3 regions of the Xenorhabdus sp. XBWT genome follow, and region 3 is predicted to be linked to each of the others. Evidence: predicted binding sites of a transcription regulator. Region 3 holds the regulator's gene; each other region holds the start of a gene.
What was found. Region 3 encodes CRP, which controls carbon source genes, mostly activating them, when cyclic AMP is high. Its sites were predicted from a motif close to ATGTGANNNNNNTCACAT; they were not measured.
Positions count from the first base shown of each region.

Region 1 (7,259 bases), 1.2 Mb from region 3:
ACCGCCAGCTAGATCAAGAACCTTATGACCTCGGCGGACACCACTTGCTTCAATAGTGAAACGCTTCCAGATACGATGAATACCAAATGACATCAAATCATTCATCAAGTCATATTTTACGGCTACAGAATGAAATACCTCTGCCACCATCTCTTTTTTTTCTTCTTTGGCTACGGTGCGGAAACCAAAATCAGTGGTTTCTTTTGATTGATCTGCCATGTTAATTGTCCGCTTTTTATTCAAAAAAATTTATAGCAAGTGTATCAGCCTTTCGGATAAAACCCTATCCAGACTTCACTCATTAACCTGCAATGATTGGAAAGATTTCTCAATCAACTGCGAATCAATAGGACGCTTCACATCTACACCTAAATCACGAAATCCTTCGGCTTGGCTAACCAGATTACCTCGTCCCTCGACCAGTTTTTTCATTGCAAAATTGTAACTTGCTTGTGCTTTATTGAGGCTCTGCCCCAGCCCTTGCATATCATCCACAAACAACCGCATTTTGTCATACATTCTGGCGGCTTTATCAGCTATCTGGCGCGCATTTTGGCTTTGGTATTCATAACGCCAAAGATTATTGATAGTACGAACCGCCACCAGCAAAGTAGATGGACTAACCAGCATAATATTATGTTTCAAGGCTTCATCCAGCAATTCAGGCGCCTGATTAAGTGCCACCAAATAAGCAGGTTCTACAGGAATAAACATCAGAACGTAATCCAGTGATCGCAAGCCAGGCAATTGCTGATAATCTTTCCGACTCAGATCTCGAATATGCCCTTTTATCGAATTGATATGTTCCTGTAATGCCTGCATCTGCTGCTGTTCATCATCACTGTTGAAATAGCGTTCATAAGCAACCAGTGACATTTTGGCATCAATAATGACATCTTTTCCTTGTGGCAAATGTACAATCACATCAGGCTGAAAACGCTCATTGTTTTCAGTTTTAATATTAACCTGAGTCTGAAATTCATACCCTTCACGCAAACCGGAAGCTTCAAGAATACGAGCCAGCACCATTTCCCCCCAATTACCCTGTATTTTGTTATCACCTTTCAGGGCCTTGGTAAGATTAATCGCCTCTTTTGCCATTTGTGCATTAAGCTGCTGAAGATTACGAATTTCATGAGTGAGAGTATGACGTTCACGGGCTTCTTGCCCAAAGCTGTCTTGCACCTGACGACGAAATCCTTCAAGTTGTTCACGAAATGGTGTCAGGAGATGAGTGAGATTTTGACGACTATATTCGTCGGTACGGCGCAGATTTTGTTCAAAAATACGATTAGCAAGATTTTCAAATTGGGTATTCAGGCGCTGTTCACTGTTGATCAGTAAACGTTGTTTTTCCTCTGCTGCCAATCTGCTCTCTTCAAGCCGAGTGCTTAATTCTCGTAATTCAGCTTCCTGGGCACTATTAATCTCACGCTGAGCTAACAATTCTTGGTTTAATTGATCACATTCAGTACGCCAATAGAGGGATTGTTCCGACTTTTCATGGCTAACAGCTAATTGGCTATATAATTCGCGAAGTTCCCGCTCTTTTTGTTGGATTCGCTGATGAACGGAAAGCCAGACGAAAACTCCCCCGCCCAGCAATCCGCTCAAACTGCCAATCAGCATATATAACCACTGGATTCCCACCTATACACCCTCGCTAACTTCATTGTCGCTATACCTGTCATCTTTCAAGTCGCAGCCAATAATAAAGCTACAACTTGAAATCTATCGGGTATAAATTCTGGTTAACTCTTTTGATTCAAAGCTGGTTTTTGATTCAAAGCTGGTTCAAGAACTTCAATGTAAGTTAAATAGATGCTGTATAGATGTCCAGAGTATTTACTGAGTTTATTTCAATTTGCAAAGCGGCTCGCAATTACTCCATCTGCTTTATCCCATCCATTCGGTCAGCCAGTGCAGACCAAATGCTCCCGGTGCTAAAATACCGAATGCCCAGATTAATGCAGATGTAAAATTAGCAAGCTGAAAATGACGTTGAGGCATGGCACAAATACCCGCTACCAACGGCACCGCTGCCCTTAGAGGGCCAAAGAACCGCCCAATGAACACTCCCCAAACGCCCCAACGTTCAAAAAATTGATGGCCGCGATCCAACGTTTGAGGGTGACGAGAAAGTGGCCACATTTTGCCGACATTTTCTTTATAGCGGAAACCAAACCAGTAAGAAAGCCAATCACCAAAAAAGGCTCCCGCTGCTGCGGCTATCCATATTGGCCAGAAATTCAATCCACTTTCACCAATCAAAGCCCCCAATCCCAACAAAATAATTGTTGCTGGCAACAGTAAGGAAATAAATGCGAGTGATTCACCAAATGCAAGAACGAAAATAATGGGAATCGCCCAAATTTCATGGGCTTTTACAAAGTTGGTGATCAATTCAATGATTTCATGCAGGTTCACATTAGTCTTTCCTGTGTTATCAGTGTCTGCCATAGGTTAGCCCTGTACTACCAAACCAATGCTAACCTAGCATTTTTATTCAAGAAAATAGGCCTGTAGCTTTTCACGGGCAGCAATATCAAGCCCGATATCTTTTTCCAGCCAAATATCCACACTGCCATAATGTTGATTAATACTATTCAGGGCTTTCAGCAAAAACTCTTCTCTGACCGAATAAACATAAGCAAATTTTTCAACTGTATTTTCACTCATGCTTTTTGCGTGTTCATTCAATAAATAGTCTCGGTATGGAGCCAGCGTGACATTAGTCAGCAAATAATCCTCCATCACCGTATCCAAATCGGCACCCAATGCCAATAAGACCAACGCAGAGCCAACCCCCGTTCTATCCTTACCGACCGCACAGTGTTGTACAATCCCGCCTTTTTCTGGTTGCAGCAATAATGTGGCTAGTGTTTTATAAGCTGGGTTGTTGAGCGGTAGTAATTCATACAGACGTGACATAAATACTTTCGCATCGAATTGTTCCAGTATCTCCTTATCCAGTTTATCCAGATTAGCATCTACTTCTTTAGAAAGCGGATTAGCCGGAGCGTGATGGTAATGTGCGCCATGCCATACCTGATCAGGTTTATCCATAATCTCACTGCTATCACGATAATCAATGATCTGAAAAAGGTTTTGATCCACTAAAATAGCCTGATCGTTTTCTGTCAGTCTGTCCAATGAACCGGAACGAAATAATAGCCCTGACTTGATCTTAGCGCCATTATTCAGAGTCTTGTTGCCTAAATCACGAAAGTTAATGCCGCCATTCAACGGAAGAAGTGAAGGATGGAGTAGAAATGTTGTGGTCATAATTACTCTTGTCAATGTAATAAATAATGATTTAAAAACAGATGGTTATTGATATTACTGGATTAGATTAATAGTTATTGGCGCACAACAGCCATTACGCAAATAATCATTAATGCAAAACGTTATGACATTATCAGATTTTAGAATGAAAGAAAGAGAAGATCGCACAAACGGCAGGGCCGGAATATTCCGGCCCTTAACAGAATCACTTGATAAAAGTATTACAGCAAGCGGCGAGCAGCTTCGACAACAATCCCCAAGGCATTGCTTTCTGTTTTCTTCAATAATTCAGCATCCGGTATTTCTTGTTGAGTACGATTAACAATAACACCTGCTACCATACCAGCACGCAGCCCTTGGCTTGCACACATTGTCAGCAATGTTGCTGATTCCATCTCAAAGTTCATTACACCCATTTCCTGCCACTCTTTCATGGAACCCTGGAAGCGACGGACAATACGGCCTGAATAAGTATCGTAACGCTCCTGCCCTGGGTAGAAGGTATCAGAAGAAGCCGTCACACCAACATGAGTTGTAGTACCGGATGATTTTGCTGCTTCATACAGAGCATTTGTACACTCAAAATCAGCCACGGCTGGGAATTCCATTGGAGCAAAGTGCAAGCTGGCACCATCTAAACGGACTGCGGCAGTTGTCACCAATACATCCCCTACATTGATGTGTGACTGGATTGCACCAGTCGTACCGATACGCAAGAAAGTACGTACGCCCAACTGGGCAAGTTCTTCCACCGCAATCGACGTTGAAGGGCCGCCGATACCCGTAGAGCAGACAATAACGGCTTTTCCGTCTATTTCTGCACGCCATGTTGTAAATTCACGATGAGAGGCCAGATGTACTGGGTTACCCATCAATCGTGCTATTTTTTCAACACGGTTAGGATCGCCTGGCACAATTGCCAGAGTCGCACCTTGCAGATCGCTTTTAGTGATACCTAAGTGAAATACATCAGACATATCGGACTCCTCAACGGACATGATTCAAAATATGGATACCTAAATTTAGTCAATACTCTGACATTTTTTAGTGATTAAAATCACTTTTAATTGATACAGACAAGAAACACATACATATATTTGTGATAAAAGTCACAAATAAAAAAGAAAATAATGTGGTGAGTATAATGCGGCAATGAAAACAATGTTCGAAGAACAATCACAAAGTCAGAAAACAGAAAAAACGCCCTTTACAGAGCGCTATTGCATGGATTACATCACAAGATTGAGAAGCAATACACCACACAGCCCAATCCCCCACGCAATTGTGGTAGGAATTGACCAGACGATAATCTGTTGCCTCACATTTTTAATGCCCATCATCCGGTTAACCACCCAGAAAAAACAATCATTGAAGTAGCTGAAAAACAGTGTTCCCATCACCGCAGCCTGAGCCGCTACCAACATATTAATGTCCGGTATCTGCTTGATAACCGGTGCTGAAATAGAAGCTGCGGTAATCATTGCTACCGTGCCAGAACCTTGGATTATGCGGATTAGTGTCGCAATGATAAATGGAATCAAGACTGGTGTTATTGGCAGGCCGGCAATATATTGCGCCAATATCGTCCCCGTCGAACTTTCATTTAACACAGCCCCCAATGAGCCTCCAGCCCCTGACACCAACAAAATAATACCTACAGTCTTTAATCCTTCCTCTAAATGTTCAATCACTTCGTGTTTGCTGGCTTTTGGAATGAGCGTATAAATAGCCAATAAGACACTGATTGCCAGCGCGATAATTGGTGAACCAAGGAACCCAAAAATCTGAAAATAGAAATCGTTTTCTTTCCCGGCAAAGACATCGGTTTTCAATAGCAAGCCATTAATTACACCGGCCAAAATAAGAACAATAGGCACAACAATAGGCAAAAGAGACAAAAATAAGCTCGGTAGTGATTTGTTAGATTTTTCTTCCATATAACGTTGATGAACTTGTTGCAAATTTTCTGCATTTTCTTCTGCATCATCAAGCTGGTATTCAGGATATTTAGTCTCCAACCACTTTGCATAGCAGGTAATACCTATAACACATGGAACGGCCAGTATCATACCTGCCAACATCATTGAGCCTATACTCACTCCGAATATCCCTGCCACACCAAGCGGTCCCGGGGTCGGGGGAACAATGTGGTGAGTCACTACCAGCCCTCCCGCCAGTGATACCCCCAGCGTCAATACATTGCGTTTACCTTTCTTTGCTAATGCTTTCACCAGCGGATAGAGGATCACAAAAGCCGAATTAACAAATATAGGGATACTGACAATATAACCGGTGATCGCCAGTGCCCATTCTTCACGCCGTTTACCCAACCATTTTATCAAGCTATAAGCGATCCGTTCAGTTGCGCCGGACACTTCCAATATCCGGCCCATCATGCTCCCTAATCCAATTACAATGCCGATACTACCTAATGTTGAACCAAATCCTTTGGCGATCACTTCTACAGCATTGCTCATAGTTAAGCCGCCAGAAGTCCCAGCAATTATCGCAGCAATCAACATGGCAAGCAGTACATGAATACGAGTGCGCAAGACCAAAAAAATCAGCGTAAATACCGCCACTCCCAATCCAATAATTGGAATGTAAAACTCCATCATAAAACCCCATTTCAATCTGTATTATTGGCGATAAATGCACGAATGACATCGCTGAAAGGATAACTGCTGGCCTAGAAGATTTAAACCACCAGTAATGATAATTCTCATCTAAAATCTCTTTTATTAATCCCTGAGAATTATTTTTTATTGTTCTTATTCATTAACAATTTTTTCAGTCTGATTTCTGAAAACACTACTTTTCTCCAAAAAATTTCCGTTCAAATCTATATTGGAAACGATTTTTCATCATGGAACGTTTACCGAGGTTTTCACAGAAAGTTATTCTCAAATAACAGGAAATAAAAGAGGTAATCAAGGTATGAGACTACAATCAATTAAAACCAAATTGACAGAGGACAAAATAATCGAGCCGTTGAAATAATTCAAAAGAACCAGAGACCATAATTGTTAATTGCCCCTGTGCAGCTTTCAATGCTCCTCCAGAAATCGGAGCATCAAGTACTTTGATATGGTATTTATTCGAACGATTGGCAAAACCTTGAGCCTGTTCAGCAAAGACAGTACTATGTAAAACAACTACTGTACCTGCCTTCAGTTGATTAACTAATGGTTTTTCTCCACCAAATAGTATTTGCTCGATTTGCGCACCATTGACCACAACCAATAAAAGTACATCTAGCTCCTTCCTCCATAGAACAGCATTCTTTGCGACATTTATTGCTCCCATCTGTTTAAGTTGCTCATAAGCTTGACATTCAGGTCAAAACCATAAGTTGGAATACCTTCCCTAATTAAGGACTGTGCGATTCCCATTCCCATCGCACCCAGCCCTATAACCCCTATTTTTTGTATTGAATTATTCATGAGGTTCCCTGGTGTTGTGTGACAATTTGTTACCTTTTTGATCTTCACATATATAATTTCACAAAAAAACGATAGATATCACATTCAAGGCTTATCTCCCTAAAGAATAAAAACATTCAATAAGTTGATTTTAAATAGATGATAGAAAAAACATTTCACATATTATTGTGATTAACATAAATAAAATTACTTTATTTCCGAATGCCCCCAATATCTAAAACTAGGCGTTTCTAAAATACTGTGCAACTGCAATAGTTAAATCTGAAATTCATCTTTATTTCATAGTATTCCCACTGCATTATTCCTGTAAATGCACATAATTAAGTGTTTTATCTGGTTAAACCGATAAGTCTCAACAAAAGGGGAGCTATGATGGGATTTTTTGATCAAATCACCAATATGCTGAGTGGCGGGAAAAACCAGCAACTCCAGCATATAATGGACTGGGTTGAAGGTAAGGGAGGAATAAGTGGACTAATTGAAAAATTTTCTCAGCAAAGACTGGATTGTACGATCCATTCGTGGATTAGT
Region 1 covers NZ_CM180990.1:3,461,524-3,468,782, forward strand. Annotated here, with positions in the region: gene ubiE (bifunctional demethylmenaquinone methyltransferase/2-methoxy-6-polyprenyl-1,4-benzoquinol methylase UbiE) at 1-219, opposite strand, end outside; gene rmuC (DNA recombination protein RmuC) at 295-1,650, opposite strand; gene AC5JQI_RS15115 (DedA family protein) at 1,897-2,460, opposite strand; gene AC5JQI_RS15120 (tyrosine-protein phosphatase) at 2,503-3,285, opposite strand; gene udp (uridine phosphorylase) at 3,507-4,262, opposite strand; gene AC5JQI_RS15130 (GntP family permease) at 4,515-5,900, opposite strand; partial or broken gene AC5JQI_RS15135 (NAD(P)-binding domain-containing protein) at 6,235-6,728, opposite strand; gene AC5JQI_RS15140 (hypothetical protein) at 7,098-7,259, shown strand, end outside.
Region 1: the regulator CRP is predicted to act here: its motif matches at 4,383-4,400, upstream of udp (uridine phosphorylase).

Region 2 (7,259 bases), 1.7 Mb from region 3:
TATATTGAGTCAGACGGATTTCAGTTGACATTGCTCACTCCAGTTAAAAATAACTGACAAAGTTCGTCAAATCTGGCGTTTCTACTTTTGCAGGTGCTTTAAGTTTTGGCGTTCCTAAATAGAGGAATCCTACAATTTTATCATTTTCCTCACATCCCAGACCTGCTCTGACGATTGGATCTTCCGTCCATGAGCCTGAACGCCATATACCATTAAACCCTTGAACCACCGCGGCCATCTGCATGGCATGAACCGCACAACCTGCTGCAACGACTTGTTCCCATGCAGGTACTTTTGCATGTTCAACCACTTTGGCGATAACTGTGATAATCATAGGTGCACGGTAAGGTGCATTTTTCGCTTTTTCTTCTACCTCTTCTCCTAACTCACCCTCAATTGCCGCTTTCTCAAGTAACTGGCTGAATTTATTAATGCCTTCTCCGTACATCACGATAAAATGCCAAGGACGCAATGCCCCATGATCGGGCGCTCTCATCCCTGCTGCCAAAATATTTTGTAGTTCATGGCCTTCTGGAGCTGGTGTCGTTAAACGTGAAGCTGAACGACGATTCAACAAAAGTTCCAAAGCATTCATTTTCTTCTCCTGAATAAGATAATCTGTCACGGCTCAACATTCTCTGTTTATTTGTTAACGAATGAAAGCACAGAAACCACTTTTTCCATCATTCACATGATTTTCAGCTGACATTTACAAATGAGCTGATTAGGATACCCTCATTTGACCCCATCATTGGAGATAATATGCGTACTTTATGGAATTTTATAGCAGCGCTATTTAAATGGTGTTGGAAACTGCTAAATTTTGTTCGCCAACTCATTTCTAACCTTATTTTTATCCTGCTGATTGTTATTGTTGCTATTAGCTTAATCGTTTATAAACAACAATCTAAACGCGATAATAGTTATCATGGGGCGTTATATGTCAATTTATCAGGGATTGTTCTTGATCGCGTATCCGCTCGCAATCCATTTGAACAATTAGGCAAAGATATTTTTGGCTCTTACAACAGCAATCCTCAAGAAACCTCTTTATTTGACGTTGTTGACAGTATTCGCCGAGCCAAAGATGATCCTAAAATTAGCGGCATGGTATTAAAGCTGAATGAGTTCGCAGGAGCAGACTGGCCTTCAATGAAATATATTGGTAAGGCCATTAACGAATTTAAAGCAACAGGTAAACCTGTTTTTGCAATCAATGATAGTTACTCACAATCACAATATTATTTAGCCAGCTTCGCGAATGAAATATACTTGTCCCCACAAGGAATAGTAGATATCCATGGTTTTTCAACCGACCATTTATACTACAAGTCATTGTTAGACTCGCTGAAAATTTCCACACATGTTTTCCGTGTAGGCACCTATAAATCAGCAGTAGAACCTGTATTGCGGAATAATATGTCAGAAGAAGCACGTGAAGCCGACAGCCTTTGGGTCTACGAGTCTTGGAACAATTACTTAAATACCATTGCTGTCAATAGACATATTCCTGCCGACCAAGTTTTCCCTGGCACCGCCAATTTTATTGAAAAACTCCGTAAAGCTGGTGGTGATTTTGCACTGTATGCATATCAAAACAAACTGGTGAGCCATATTGAGCCGCGCGGTGCAGTTGAAAAGAAAATGAAGGATATCTTTGGTTGGGATAAAGAACAAAAACATTTCAATTATATCAGTATTAATGACTACATTGCCAAAAACCCTATACAAGACCCAGGCAATAACAAGGGCAACATTGCCGTCATCATTGTGGAAGGCCCGATTTTAGACGGTAAACAACTATCTGGCACTGTGGGCAGCGATACCATCACAGAACAGCTGCGTGAAGCACACCTTAACCCCGACATAAAAGCGGTTATATTACGGGTAAATAGCCCTGGCGGCAGTATTAGCGCATCTGAAATTATCCGCGCCGAACTTGTCGCCATTCGTGACGATAAAGAAAATAATGGTAAGAATACAAAACCTATTGTTGTTTCAATGGGCGGAGCGGCAGCATCTGGCGGTTACTGGATTTCGACCCCTGCTAACGCTATCATTGCTGATCCAAACACATTAACGGGTTCGATCGGTGTTTTTAGTATTATCCATTCCTTTGAAAAAACTCTGAATTATATTGGCGTAAACTCAGACGGGATTTCAACCTCTTCACTGGCAGATTCTTCTTCAATCAAGGGATTGAATTCAGATTACTCAGACGTAATACAGCTGTCTACTGAGAACGGCTACAATAAGTTTATTAAACTGGTTGCTAAAGCCCGCAATAAATCTGTAGATGAAATCAATAGTATTGCTCAAGGGCGTGTTTGGAGCGGTCTTGATGCTAAAAAACATGGTTTAGTCGATCAATTAGGTGATTTTGATGATGCTGTCAAAAAAGCCGCTGAATTAGCAGGCATAAAAAATGTCTCACTGGACTGGATGCAGCCTGAATTATCGTTCTCTGAAAAAATGATGTTTGAACTAACTGCATCAACGCAGGCTCTACTGCCAAATATGTTGCAATCCGCGCTTCCGGTGTCACTTCCCAAAATGACCCAAGGCTTGAAAAAGCAGGCTATTTTTTATAAGAATATGAATGATCCGCAAAACATTTATATATTCTGCCTGAATTGCGCAGATATTCATTAAAAATAGCTGACAACGTTTTTACCAAAAATGAAGCCTGATCTCACCATCAGGCTTTTTTTATTCTGCACACACCCTATAATCCAATCCGGTTAAATATGTTTATCGAGGCATTATCATGCAGAAGAAATCCATCTATGTTGTTTACACTGGCGGCACAATCGGGATGCAGCATTCCCCCAATGGGTACATTCCCGTTTCTGGCCATTTGCAACAACAGCTCACCAAAATGCCCGAATTTCACCGCCCAGAAATGCCAACATTTACGATCCGTGAGCATCAAACCCTGATTGATTCTTCTGATATGAGTCCTGATGACTGGGGTATCATCGCAGATGATATCTGTCAGAATTATCACGATTATGATGGTTTTGTTATCCTGCATGGCACAGATACCATGGCTTTCACTGCTTCAGCACTCTCTTTTATGTTTGAAAATCTGAATAAACCGGTCATTGTGACAGGGTCACAAATTCCTCTGGAAGCTCTGCGTTCTGATGGGCAGACCAATCTACTTAATGCGCTCTATCTTGCAGCCAATTATCCTATCAATGAAGTCAGTCTTTTTTTCAACAATAAATTGTTTCGTGGTAACAGAACGATCAAAGCTCACGCGGACGGTTTTGATGCTTTCTCATCCCCTAATTACTCACCACTGATGGAAGCAGGAATCAATATCCGCACCTTCAAAACAACCCCCATACCAACCAACCACAGCGAATTTGTTGTAAAACCAATCACGTCCCAACCAATTGGTGTTGTGACCATTTATCCTGGATTATCCAATCAGGTTGTTGAAAATATCCTTATGCAGCCCGTCAAAGCATTAATTTTACGATCATATGGTGTTGGCAATGCGCCCCAGTGTTCTGCGTTGCTGAAAACATTGAAAGAAGCAACCGAACGAGGGATCATCGTCGTAAATCTGACACAATGTATTTCTGGTCGGGTCAATATGGAAGGTTATGCTACTGGTCACTTTTTGGCGACATCGGGTATCATCAGTGGTTATGATATGACTTTTGAAGCAGCCTTAACTAAACTGCACTATTTATTGAGTCAACCCTATACACCTGAAAAAATACGCCACCTGATGCAACAAAATCTGCGTGGGGAATTGAGCTATTCCGATGAATAATAAATTAGGTAAATCGAGAGATATGATGAAAACAGCATTATTGCTTATCGATCTACAAAATGACTTCTGTACCGGAGGAGCACTGGCAGTCAAGGAGAGTGACACTGTCATTAAGGTTGCAAATGAAATCATTGCGCTATGTCAGAGAGACACTAATCAGGAAAACATCGCTATCATCGCAAGTCAGGACTGGCATCCAGCCGGCCATATGAGTTTCGCGGCAAATTCCGGGCAGAAAATCGGTGAATTGGGCGAACTCAATGGCATTCCTCAAGTGTGGTGGCCTATTCATTGTGTACAAGGGCAATTTGGCGCAGAATTCCACCCCACATTAAATCAATCCGCGATCCAAGAAGTTTTCCGAAAAGGTGAGAATCCTCAGATAGACAGCTACAGTGCCTTCTTTGATAATGATCATAAAAGCAAAACCCGTTTACATGGGTGGTTAAAGGAACAGAATATACAGCGTCTATTTGTATTGGGCATCGCCACCGATTACTGTATCAAATTTACTGTGCTTGATGCTTTAATACTGGGCTATGAAACCTATGTGATTGTCGATGGTTGCCGTGGTGTCAATATTCATGCCGATGACAGCAAGCACGCACTCGAAGATATGGCCGCAAAAGGCGCTAAATTAATCTCACAAAGTGAAGTAATAACGCTTTTATAAACAAGCCAAGAGCCTATCCTATTAGGCTCTAGACATTATCTATCCCCATTTCTGCCAGGGAGAGGCTTTCATTACAGTTTAATTCAATCTTCTGCCTGAGGTTTTAATTTAGCAACCATTTCAGATTGGAACGTTGCTTTTAACTCTTGTTTGCTTTTTATGGTAATTTCACCATTTGTGCCAATCGTCATATGTTCAGGATCATGATTATGTTTAGCTTGCCAAAGCATCACTACCTGTAAACTGTGTTCTTTCTGTTCTGGCGTAAGTGGTACACCATCCTGCCATTTTCCTAATTCAACAGCCTGAACTAATCGCTGATAAATTTCCGGCGTCATAGCAGAGAGTAAATCATCCAACTTCATCGATATTTCCTTAACGGCTATATTTGCGCTGAAACATTTGTAATACGAAACGGTAATGCATGTACTATTCACACTACTACAAACTGACACTATTACACATTAATATTGTTATTGATTAATACTTTTACAAATTGATATATACCTGCCTTCCTTCAAGTTGCCGCTGTGTTGAATTTGCATTCTTACCGCTGCGCTGCAACTCAAAATCTATTGGTATAAGCTATAAATTGACGTCAAGCTGAATCGTTTCTTTATGAGTATTTACACTTAACTGTTAAAGTCAGCATTTCATATAAGCCAATTCTCTTCAGTAATAACATTAACCTGCTGTTTCATCACCAGTTTCTTCATCAACAAAACGCAATGATGCTGAATTAATGCAAAAGCGTTCTCCCGTTGGTTTAGGCCCATCAGGAAAAACATGCCCCAAATGAGCCTGACAATAGCTGCAACGCACCTCTATTCGATGCATATTATGAGAATAATCATCAAGATAAGTGATGGATTCATCATTAATCGACTGGTAAAAACTCGGCCACCCGCAACCAGAATCAAATTTAGTATCAGAAACGAATAAGGCTTGACGGCAACACAGGCAATGGTAAGTACCACTTTTTTTGTTGTGCAGTAGTTTTCCTGAAAATGGCGGCTCAGTGCCTGCTTCCTGAGTAACATGGCGCTGCATTGCATTAAGTTTTTCTATGGAAAGAGAAATATTTTGACTTTTAGCCATAATGACCACCTTTGAAGACCAATATTTTCAATAAAAAAATCATCAAAAACAACAAAAAAGTAACATCATGATGTCAAAATGCATTCTAACCCATTCAACACAGCAATTTAGTTTACTAATTGTGATAACTCTCACATATCTAATCTATGGTAACTTTAAATATATCCCTATACCCCGATAATAGTGCGCGTAAAGCTTGTCACGACTGCACAGCAAGCGTTCAGGCAGTGATTATGATTGATCTTTTTCAATTGTTGACACGATTCCGCTTGACGGCTGGCAAGATTTTGGTAACTTTAGAAACAACTTTTAATTCACTAAAAAATAGCTGGTGGAATACTATGACTATCAAAGTAGGTATTAACGGTTTTGGTCGTATTGGCCGTATTGTTTTCCGTGCTGCACAAGAGCGTTCAGATATTGAAATCGTTGCTATCAACGATCTGTTGGATGCAGAGTACATGGCTTACATGCTGAAATACGATTCAACCCACGGCCGCTTTAACGGTTCTGTTGAAGTTAAAGACGGTCAGCTGGTTGTTAACGGCAAAACCATCCGCGTTACATCTGAAAGAGATCCAGCTAACCTGAAGTGGAACGAAGTGGGTGTTGATGTAGTTGCTGAAGCAACTGGTATCTTCCTGACCGACGAAACTGCACGTAAACACATTGCTGCGGGCGCGAAAAAAGTGGTTCTGACCGGCCCATCCAAAGACGACACACCAATGTTTGTCATGGGTGTAAACCATAACGCCTATGCAGGTCAGGAAATCGTTTCCAACGCATCCTGTACTACTAACTGCCTTGCTCCACTGGCTAAAGTTATCAATGACAAATTCGGCATCATCGAAGGTCTGATGACTACTGTTCATGCAACAACTGCTACTCAGAAAACCGTTGACGGTCCTTCCGCTAAAGACTGGCGTGGTGGTCGTGGTGCAGCACAAAACATCATCCCATCTTCTACTGGTGCAGCAAAAGCAGTAGGTAAAGTTATTCCAGAACTGAACGGCAAACTGACTGGTATGTCTTTCCGTGTTCCTACTCCTAACGTTTCTGTTGTTGACCTGACTGTACGTCTCGAAAAACCTGCAACTTACGCACAAATCTGTGACGTAATCAAAGAAGCGGCAGAAGGCGAGCTGAAAGGTATCCTGGGTTACACTGAAGATGATGTTGTTTCCACTGATTTCAACGGCGAAAAACTGACTTCTGTATTTGATGCAAAAGCAGGTATTGCCCTGAACGACAACTTTGTCAAACTGGTTTCTTGGTATGACAACGAAACAGGTTACTCTAACAAAGTTCTGGATCTGATCGCTCATATCTCTAATTAATTGAGTTTTATACCCAATAGATTTTAAGGGATGGTCCACGTTCAAAAGCCATCTGTGAACAGATGGCTTTTATGTTTATCTCTACAAAATTTATATTTTCAAAAGATTGAGCTATTCTTGAACCTTGGTTCAACTACCAATTCAGATTTACATAAGGTCATGACAGATGCACGATAAAATTTTCTCATTACCGGTTGTAGAGCAGATATCCCCTTATATCAGCCAACGGAATATTGATGGTTTTCCATTGATTGTCGTTTCCCATCCCAAAGCTCGTGGCGCTATCAGTATTCAGGGTGCGCACCTCATCACATGGCAACCTAGCGGTGAAAAACCGGTATTATGGGTAAGCGATAAAACTGCT
Region 2 covers NZ_CM180990.1:2,072,266-2,079,524, reverse strand. Annotated here, with positions in the region: gene selD (selenide, water dikinase SelD) at 1-31, opposite strand, end outside; gene AC5JQI_RS09355 (NAD(P)H nitroreductase) at 44-595, opposite strand; gene sppA (signal peptide peptidase SppA) at 763-2,652, shown strand; gene ansA (asparaginase) at 2,768-3,787, shown strand; gene pncA (bifunctional nicotinamidase/pyrazinamidase) at 3,813-4,460, shown strand; gene AC5JQI_RS09335 (YeaC family protein) at 4,544-4,825, opposite strand; gene msrB (peptide-methionine (R)-S-oxide reductase MsrB) at 5,145-5,558, opposite strand; gene gapA (glyceraldehyde-3-phosphate dehydrogenase) at 5,900-6,895, shown strand; gene AC5JQI_RS09320 (D-hexose-6-phosphate mutarotase) at 7,062-7,259, shown strand, end outside.
Region 2: the regulator CRP is predicted to act here: its motif matches at 5,678-5,695, upstream of msrB (peptide-methionine (R)-S-oxide reductase MsrB).

Region 3 (7,259 bases):
AGAATAGGGTAAAGTTGTCTGCGTAGGGTACAGAGGTAAGATGTTCTATCTTTCAGACCTTTTACTTCACGTAATCGGATTTAGCTGAATATTAGCTGCCCCAGTCATCTCTTTTGACTGGGGCGTTTTTTTATGTCCGATTTATACTCGTCATGTTTCAATTTGCAGCTAGCAAAGCAGCAAATTGAAATCGATTGGATTGAGTAGATGGGATGCGGTGAACGCAGGCGGATTACTCCACCTCAGTTTCAATGGCAGTCTGGTTGAACCAAATATCCAGCTTCTGTTCGAGTTTATCAACGCCGATTTTTTTCAGGGAAGAAAAGTATTCGATCTGAACATCGCCATCCAGATCCGCCAATGTCTGACGGACTTTCGCCAACTGGCTCTTACGGGCACCGGATGCCAGTTTGTCGGCTTTAGTCAGCAATATCATGACAGGGATTTGCATCACAACAGCCCATTCAATCATCTGCATATCCAGATCTTTCAGCGGATGACGAATATCCATCAAAACCACCAAACCCAGCAGGCATTCGCGTTTCTGGAGATATTCTCCCAAGGCTTTTTGCCACTTGCGCTTCATTTCTTCTGGCACTTCAGCGTAACCATAGCCCGGCAGATCCACCAGACGAATCCCTTCTTCTACTTCGAATAGGTTAATTAACTGAGTTCGGCCAGGAGTTTTACTAGTACGTGCAAGACTCTTTTGGCGGGTCAGTGCATTCAGGGCACTGGATTTACCCGCATTTGACCTACCGGCAAACGCGACCTCAATGCCCGTATCTTGAGGCAGGTGGCGAATGTCAGGTGCACTCGTGACAAAGTGGGTCATTTGATAGTTGTAGTGTTTGATGGTCAAAATGGTTATCTCCCAGAGGAATACGCAAAAAATAGCGCGGTGATTATACCGAGAGCGGCGGCTTGTGGACAGGCATAACTTAATGTCGATATTGTTGTCGCATTTTTCTGTAACAAGAGCCAATCGATCACTTGAATATCATGACTTAGGTTGTTTAATTAACTCTTCTCTATAATATTTTATTTTTCTCGGAATAACATACGATATCAACGAAATTCGCCACCGGGTAACGGGATGATTAGTCCTTTTTGATGTTACGGGAAACGGGTTGAATATTGATATTCGGAAACACCTCATACCATCCTATATTCAAATTTTTAATTAGCATCACTATATTGCCGAATCTTTATCCTCTGATAAATTATGTTCTTTGGTGCGGAAAGGGCATTAATATGGAGTTTATTCCCAAAATAGCTCTTCCAAAAATATGCGAATATAAAAATTACATAGATAGATTTTCTTCTAATCACCTAAAAATACTCGTAAATGTAGGTAAATATTTGGAACTTATCCCTATAGGGAATTACACTTAATGAGTTTTGTTGTTATGAGTTTTATTGTTGACCTCAAAAATAAAGGAACCATCAATGTTTAAACGTATTTTTGTGTCGCTTATGGCTGCATGTGCTATCGGTGTGATAGCTACTCCAGTATTGGCAGCTGAAACTCACGTGAAGCTGATGACATCAGCCGGAGAAATTGAACTTGAGTTGGATAGTAATAAAGCACCAATTACCACCAAGAATTTCGTTGAGTATGTCAATGAAGGGTTTTATAACAACACTATTTTTCATCGTGTGATTCCTGGCTTTATGATTCAGGGCGGCGGTTTTACAAAAGATATGAAGCAAAAAGCCACTAGGGAGCCAATCAAGAATGAGGCGGATAATGGCTTACGTAATCTTCGTGGCACAATCGCGATGGCGCGTACCGCAGATAAAGACAGTGCAACCAGCCAGTTTTTTATTAACGTTACCGATAATGCTTTCCTTGACCATGGTCAGCGTGATTTTGGTTATGCAGTCTTTGGCAAAGTGGTAAAAGGCATGGATGTGGTTGATAAAATTTCTCAGGTCAAGACAGAAAATGTTGGTCCTTATCAAAATGTACCAGCAAAGCCTATCGTGATCTTGTCAGCCAAGATCGAGCCTTAATCTGATATAAGCCTTCATCTTTCAAGTTGCTGTTTTGTAGGCTGCTCTCACTCACCCCAGTCACATAGCCGTCTATGTTTCTGGGGATTAATGAGAGGTTCCTGCCTCTCACCAAGGGACAGTCTTTGGCTGGACAAATTCGTTCCCGACGAACTTGTCGGTTCCTTTGCTGTCGCGCTGTCTCTTGAAATCCATTGGTTATAAGCCATAAGTAGATACTCGGATAATCGCCCTTAATTGTTTGGGTTGCACTTTCTTCTCTGAGTTTCCCTTCTCTGTCGCTACTATTCTAACAGTGCTTCTGTGGTATGATGAGTACTTCGTTGCCGTTAATAGTGTTTACCTGATTTTATTTTACCGTGATACATAATGCATAATACCCTAATGTGGGTAGGGTAACTTATAAAACTATAAAATCAGTAGGATATACTCCTATGTTATTAATAATAGATAATTACGACTCTTTTACATTCAATTTATATCAGTATTTTTGTGAGTTAGGGACAGAGGTTTTAGTTAAACGCAATGATGAGTTGCAGCTTGAAGATATCGAAAAGCTGGCACCCACGCATTTAGTGATTTCACCTGGGCCTTGTACGCCAAATGAAGCAGGGATCTCGCTGGAAGCGATTTCGCATTTTGCCGGAAAGTTACCTATTCTCGGTGTGTGTTTGGGGCATCAGGCGATAGGGCAAGCTTTTGGTGCGAGCATAGTCAAAGCCCGTGAAGTGATGCATGGAAAAACCAGTTTGCTTCATCATTGTCAGCAGGGGGTATTCAAGGGATTGGATCATCCATTGACCGTCACTCGTTATCACTCTTTGGTTATTGCTGCGGAAACCCTTCCGGCATCATTTGAAGTAACGGCATGGAGCCAACGCAATGGTGATGTGGATGAAATCATGGGGATACGCCACCGTACTTTGCCACTGGAAGGGGTGCAATTTCACCCAGAAAGTATTCTTAGTGAGCAAGGACATGAGTTGTTGAATAATTTTCTTAAATATTAATCTGGTAACACCAAACCCCTCACTCCACTGTTTTTTTATTTGCTATAATGTGGTTTTTTATTCATATTTAATGACTATTATTTCACTTAGATGTGGCAAACATAAAAACAAGGTGAGGGAAATGGTAGGAAATCCTCTGGCTTGTTCTGTTGGTTGTGCCGCTCTGGATATTATCAATACGCCAGAAGTATTGGCCGGAGTGGAAGAACGTCATGATATGATCATTTGCGCATTGGAGAATCTGAACCAAAAATATGGCATTTTTCAGAAAATTCGTGGAAAAGGGCTGCTTATCGGCGCTGTATTGAAAAAAGAGTATCAGAGTAAATCCAGAAATATATTGCAGAAAGCGGTTGAACAGGGGTTGATGTTATTGAGTGCAGGAGACGGTATTCTGCGTTTTACGCCGTCATTGGTGATTCCTGAGGATGATATAGCAGAAAAGGCATGGCACGGCTGGATATAGCGATAGCGCGGTGGTTAGATAAATAAGCTGGCAGCCAGATAAAGCAATAACAGAACAAAGAAGCCAGTGGGAATCTCGTAGATTACACTGGCCCGGTTTTTCAGGAACTAACGGGTCCCATAAACGACAATAGTTTTACCATGTGCAGAGATCAGGTTTTGATCTTCCAGCATTTTCAGAATGCGGCCAACTGTTTCACGTGAACAACCTACAATTTGTCCAATCTCCTGACGTGTGATTTTAATCTGCATACCATCAGGGTGAGTCATCGCATCAGGCTGCTTAGCCAGATTGAGTAATGTTTGGGCGATACGGCCTGTAACGTCCAGAAAGGCTAAGTTACCCACTTTTTCGGAAGTTGTTTGCAGGCGACTTGCCATCTGAGCAGATAAACGCATTAGAATGTCAGGATTAACCTGAATTAACTGACGGAATTTCTTGTAAGAAATTTCAGCCACTTCACAGGCGCTTTTAGCGCGCACCCATGCTGTACGTTCTTGCCCCTCTTCAAACAATCCAAGTTCACCAATGAAGTCTCCCTGATTTAAATAAGAGAGAATCATCTCTTTACCTTCTTCATCTTTTATTAGAACAGCAACTGAACCTTTAACAATGTAGTAAAGCGTTTCTGCTTTCTCGCCTTGATGAATAAGCGTGCTCTTGGATGGATATTTGTGAATATGGCAGTGTGACAAAAACCATTCAAGAGTAGGGTCTGTTTGTGGCTTGCCGAGAACCATTCGCTTTATCCTCTGTTGTTATTTCTGCCTTTATGAAGTGAGAAACAGGCCGTTTCTCTTAAGGCTAGTTTTATAAAGTCAATAGATTAACATATTAACTTGCTGAAAAACTGACAAACGAGAATTTTATATGGATTATAAAAATTTCAATATACAAGTGTATTGATCTTAACCCATATACCTTGCCAGTCTCGCATGTAGACTTGTTTGTAACACAGGAAAACGTTTCTGTCTTCTCTTGTATCGCTTCAGCATATTAAACTGGTTATCAGATTACCAGAAATTGGTCTAGAGACGTGGTCTTATTGATTTTATATTTATAATAACGAAAGATAATGCTGAATACTGTCCTTTTAGTGAAGTATTTCACGTTGTTTTTGCATGTATTAGCTTCTTCATGGTTATGATTTTTATCAGGCTGATTTATAGCCACATAAATCACTTATTTATTTTAATAAAACAGGCGGCATTATTTTTTGTTACCTGTTTTATTAAAAATAAAATGAAGCCTAGATCATGAGATCTTTTTACCTTCCAGTAATTGTTTGACGAGCGGTGCCATAATTAACTCCATAGCCAACCCCATTTTTCCACCCGGCACGACGATAGTATTTATACTGGAAATAAATGAACCCTGAAGCATTGCCAGTAAATAGGGAAAATCAATTTGGGTTAGACCTCGAAAACGAATCACGATAAAACTTTCGTCTAACGAAGGAATGGCCTTGGCAGAAAAAGGATTAGAGGTATCAACAGTGGGAACGCGCTGGAAGTTGATGTGTGTGCGTGAAAATTGAGGAGTGATATAGCGAATATAATCGTCCATTGAGCGAACAACAGAATCCATGACAGCTTCTTGAGAGTGTCCACGCTCGCTGGTATCACGGATCAGTTTTTGTATCCATTCCAGATTGACTATAGGTACAACACCAATCAGAAAGTCAACATAGCTGGCAACATTATGTTGTGGCGTGACAACACCGCCGTGCAGCCCTTCGTAAAACAGAATGTCGGTGTTTGACGGCAATGGTTCCCATGGTGTGAAAGTGCCTGGTACTTGGTTATAAGGAACAGCTTCATCATAGGTATGGAGGTATTTGCGGCAGCGACCACTGCCTGTTTCCCCGTAATCATAAAACGTCTTTTCCAGCATGCTGAAATCATTGGCTTCTGGCCCAAAGTAACTGATATGCCTGCCCTGCTCTTTCGCTTTTCGGATCTCAGCATCCATTTCTGGGCGAGTATAACGATGAAAACTATCTCCTTCAATGAGTGCAGCAGTTACATCAAGTTGTTGGAAAATCTTACGAAAAGCTACACTGGTAGTTGTCGTTCCTGCTCCACTGGAGCCAGTGATTGCAATAACAGGATACTTGGCAGACATGAACAGACTCCTTATCAATAAAAATTGGGATTATCTTTTTAATCAGTCTCTTATGATGAATAAAATGGGCCAAACCTTATGGGCGGAACATCTCTTTAGGCATGATATTGACAGTTTCATGTAATTCAGACCATACCAGCAGAACCTCACCTCGTTCAAGCTGACGTTTGACATCCTGTACTTTTTGTTCAAGTGTTTTTTCTTGATCACCGTAATCTGTGCCTTCACGTAAGACAAAACTTTCAATTAAGTTGAGTAGAGTATCGGTTTCAAGTTGTTGCCACGGTATCATCATTGTAATTGCTCCTGATGATGTTTTGATTGTTCTGAAATTAAGTGTTTTTCGGATAATTGTTTTAAATGAGATAGCCTTAAATAAGGCGCCAGCCAGTGTGGTTTATGGGGACAAAAATTCTCACTCATAATGAATTGATTTCATGATTAGTTATCTTGTGTGTGGAATAACATACTGCTATTTTTCTTGAAAGGAAATGTTGACCATTTGGGTGAGGGGAATCTACCCATGACTGTAAGTTTGTTATTCTCGCTTAGTACATTTATGTTTATTTCTGCTGTCACTCCGGGCCCAAACAACTTGCTGCTAACATCAGCGGGCGCTACTTTTGGTATCCGTCGCTCTGTACCACTTTGTTTGGGTATTGTATTGGGAATGCAGACAATTTTATTGCTGTCTGCCTTTGGTGTTGCTGCATTGCTGCTGATCTACCCTGCGATGCATACTGGTCTGAAAATACTCGGTAGCCTGTATTTGTTGTGGTTGGCTTGGAAAACGGCGACTTCACACTATAAGCAACTACGTACAGCGCAGGTGACAGGGACACCCATCAAGATTCATCAAGGCTGGTTACTGCAATTCCTGAACCCCAAAACATGGTTGATGGGATTGGGGGCAGTCAGCAGTTACAGTCTGCCCGGATCACTATATAACAATTCGATATTGGCTATCAGCGCAGTAATGTTAATCTCCAGTGCAATAGCTGGTGCAATCTGGCTTATGCTCGGCTCATTGATTGGCTGTTTATTAAGAAATCGCCATGCGTGGTTCATATTTAATATTGCGATGGGGCTGCTGACCGCCGCTTGCGTCCCTTTAATCTGGGTTAGCTAAAATTAGGGACTGGAGTCAATTCATGTCAATATTTTTACTGCCAAAGAATAATGTCAGTATAAAGCCTGATAGGTAAGCGACGAGCAATCCGGCACCATATACTGCCATGCCCGTGAAGATACCATTGTTGGAGGTCATCAGGGGCAGCGCGACCAAACCGGAAGGGCCGAAAACACTATTTAATCCGACTGGTAATCCCCACCAGGCAATCAGACCGATAAAAAAGCCGCCAACTGCACCACCGAGACAGGCGGTGACAAAGGGTTTTACGCGAGGCAGTGTTACGCCATAAATCAAGGGTTCCCCAATTCCCAGAAACCCCGGAATGATGGCACCTTTGATTTGAGTGCGCAACAAGGAACCCTTTTGAGCTTTCAGATATAACGCCAGCGCAGCACCCACCTGACCTGCTCCGCCCATTGCGAGAACAGGAAACAGGGAGTTGAAACCCTGTGCATCCATCAAGGCAAAATAGACGGGGACGAAGCCTTGATGCACACCAAACATTACAGCG
Region 3 covers NZ_CM180990.1:351,735-358,993, forward strand. Annotated here, with positions in the region: gene spfP (small protein SpfP) at 41-88, shown strand; gene yihA (ribosome biogenesis GTP-binding protein YihA/YsxC) at 233-862, opposite strand; gene ppiA (peptidylprolyl isomerase A) at 1,450-2,016, shown strand; gene AC5JQI_RS01545 (aminodeoxychorismate synthase component II) at 2,451-3,026, shown strand; gene AC5JQI_RS01550 (aminotransferase class III-fold pyridoxal phosphate-dependent enzyme) at 3,148-3,492, shown strand; gene crp (cAMP-activated global transcriptional regulator CRP) at 3,600-4,232, opposite strand; gene AC5JQI_RS01560 (phosphoribulokinase) at 4,747-5,616, opposite strand; gene AC5JQI_RS01565 (YheU family protein) at 5,693-5,911, opposite strand; gene AC5JQI_RS01570 (LysE family translocator) at 6,140-6,745, shown strand; gene murP (PTS N-acetylmuramic acid transporter subunit IIBC) at 6,761-7,259, opposite strand, start outside.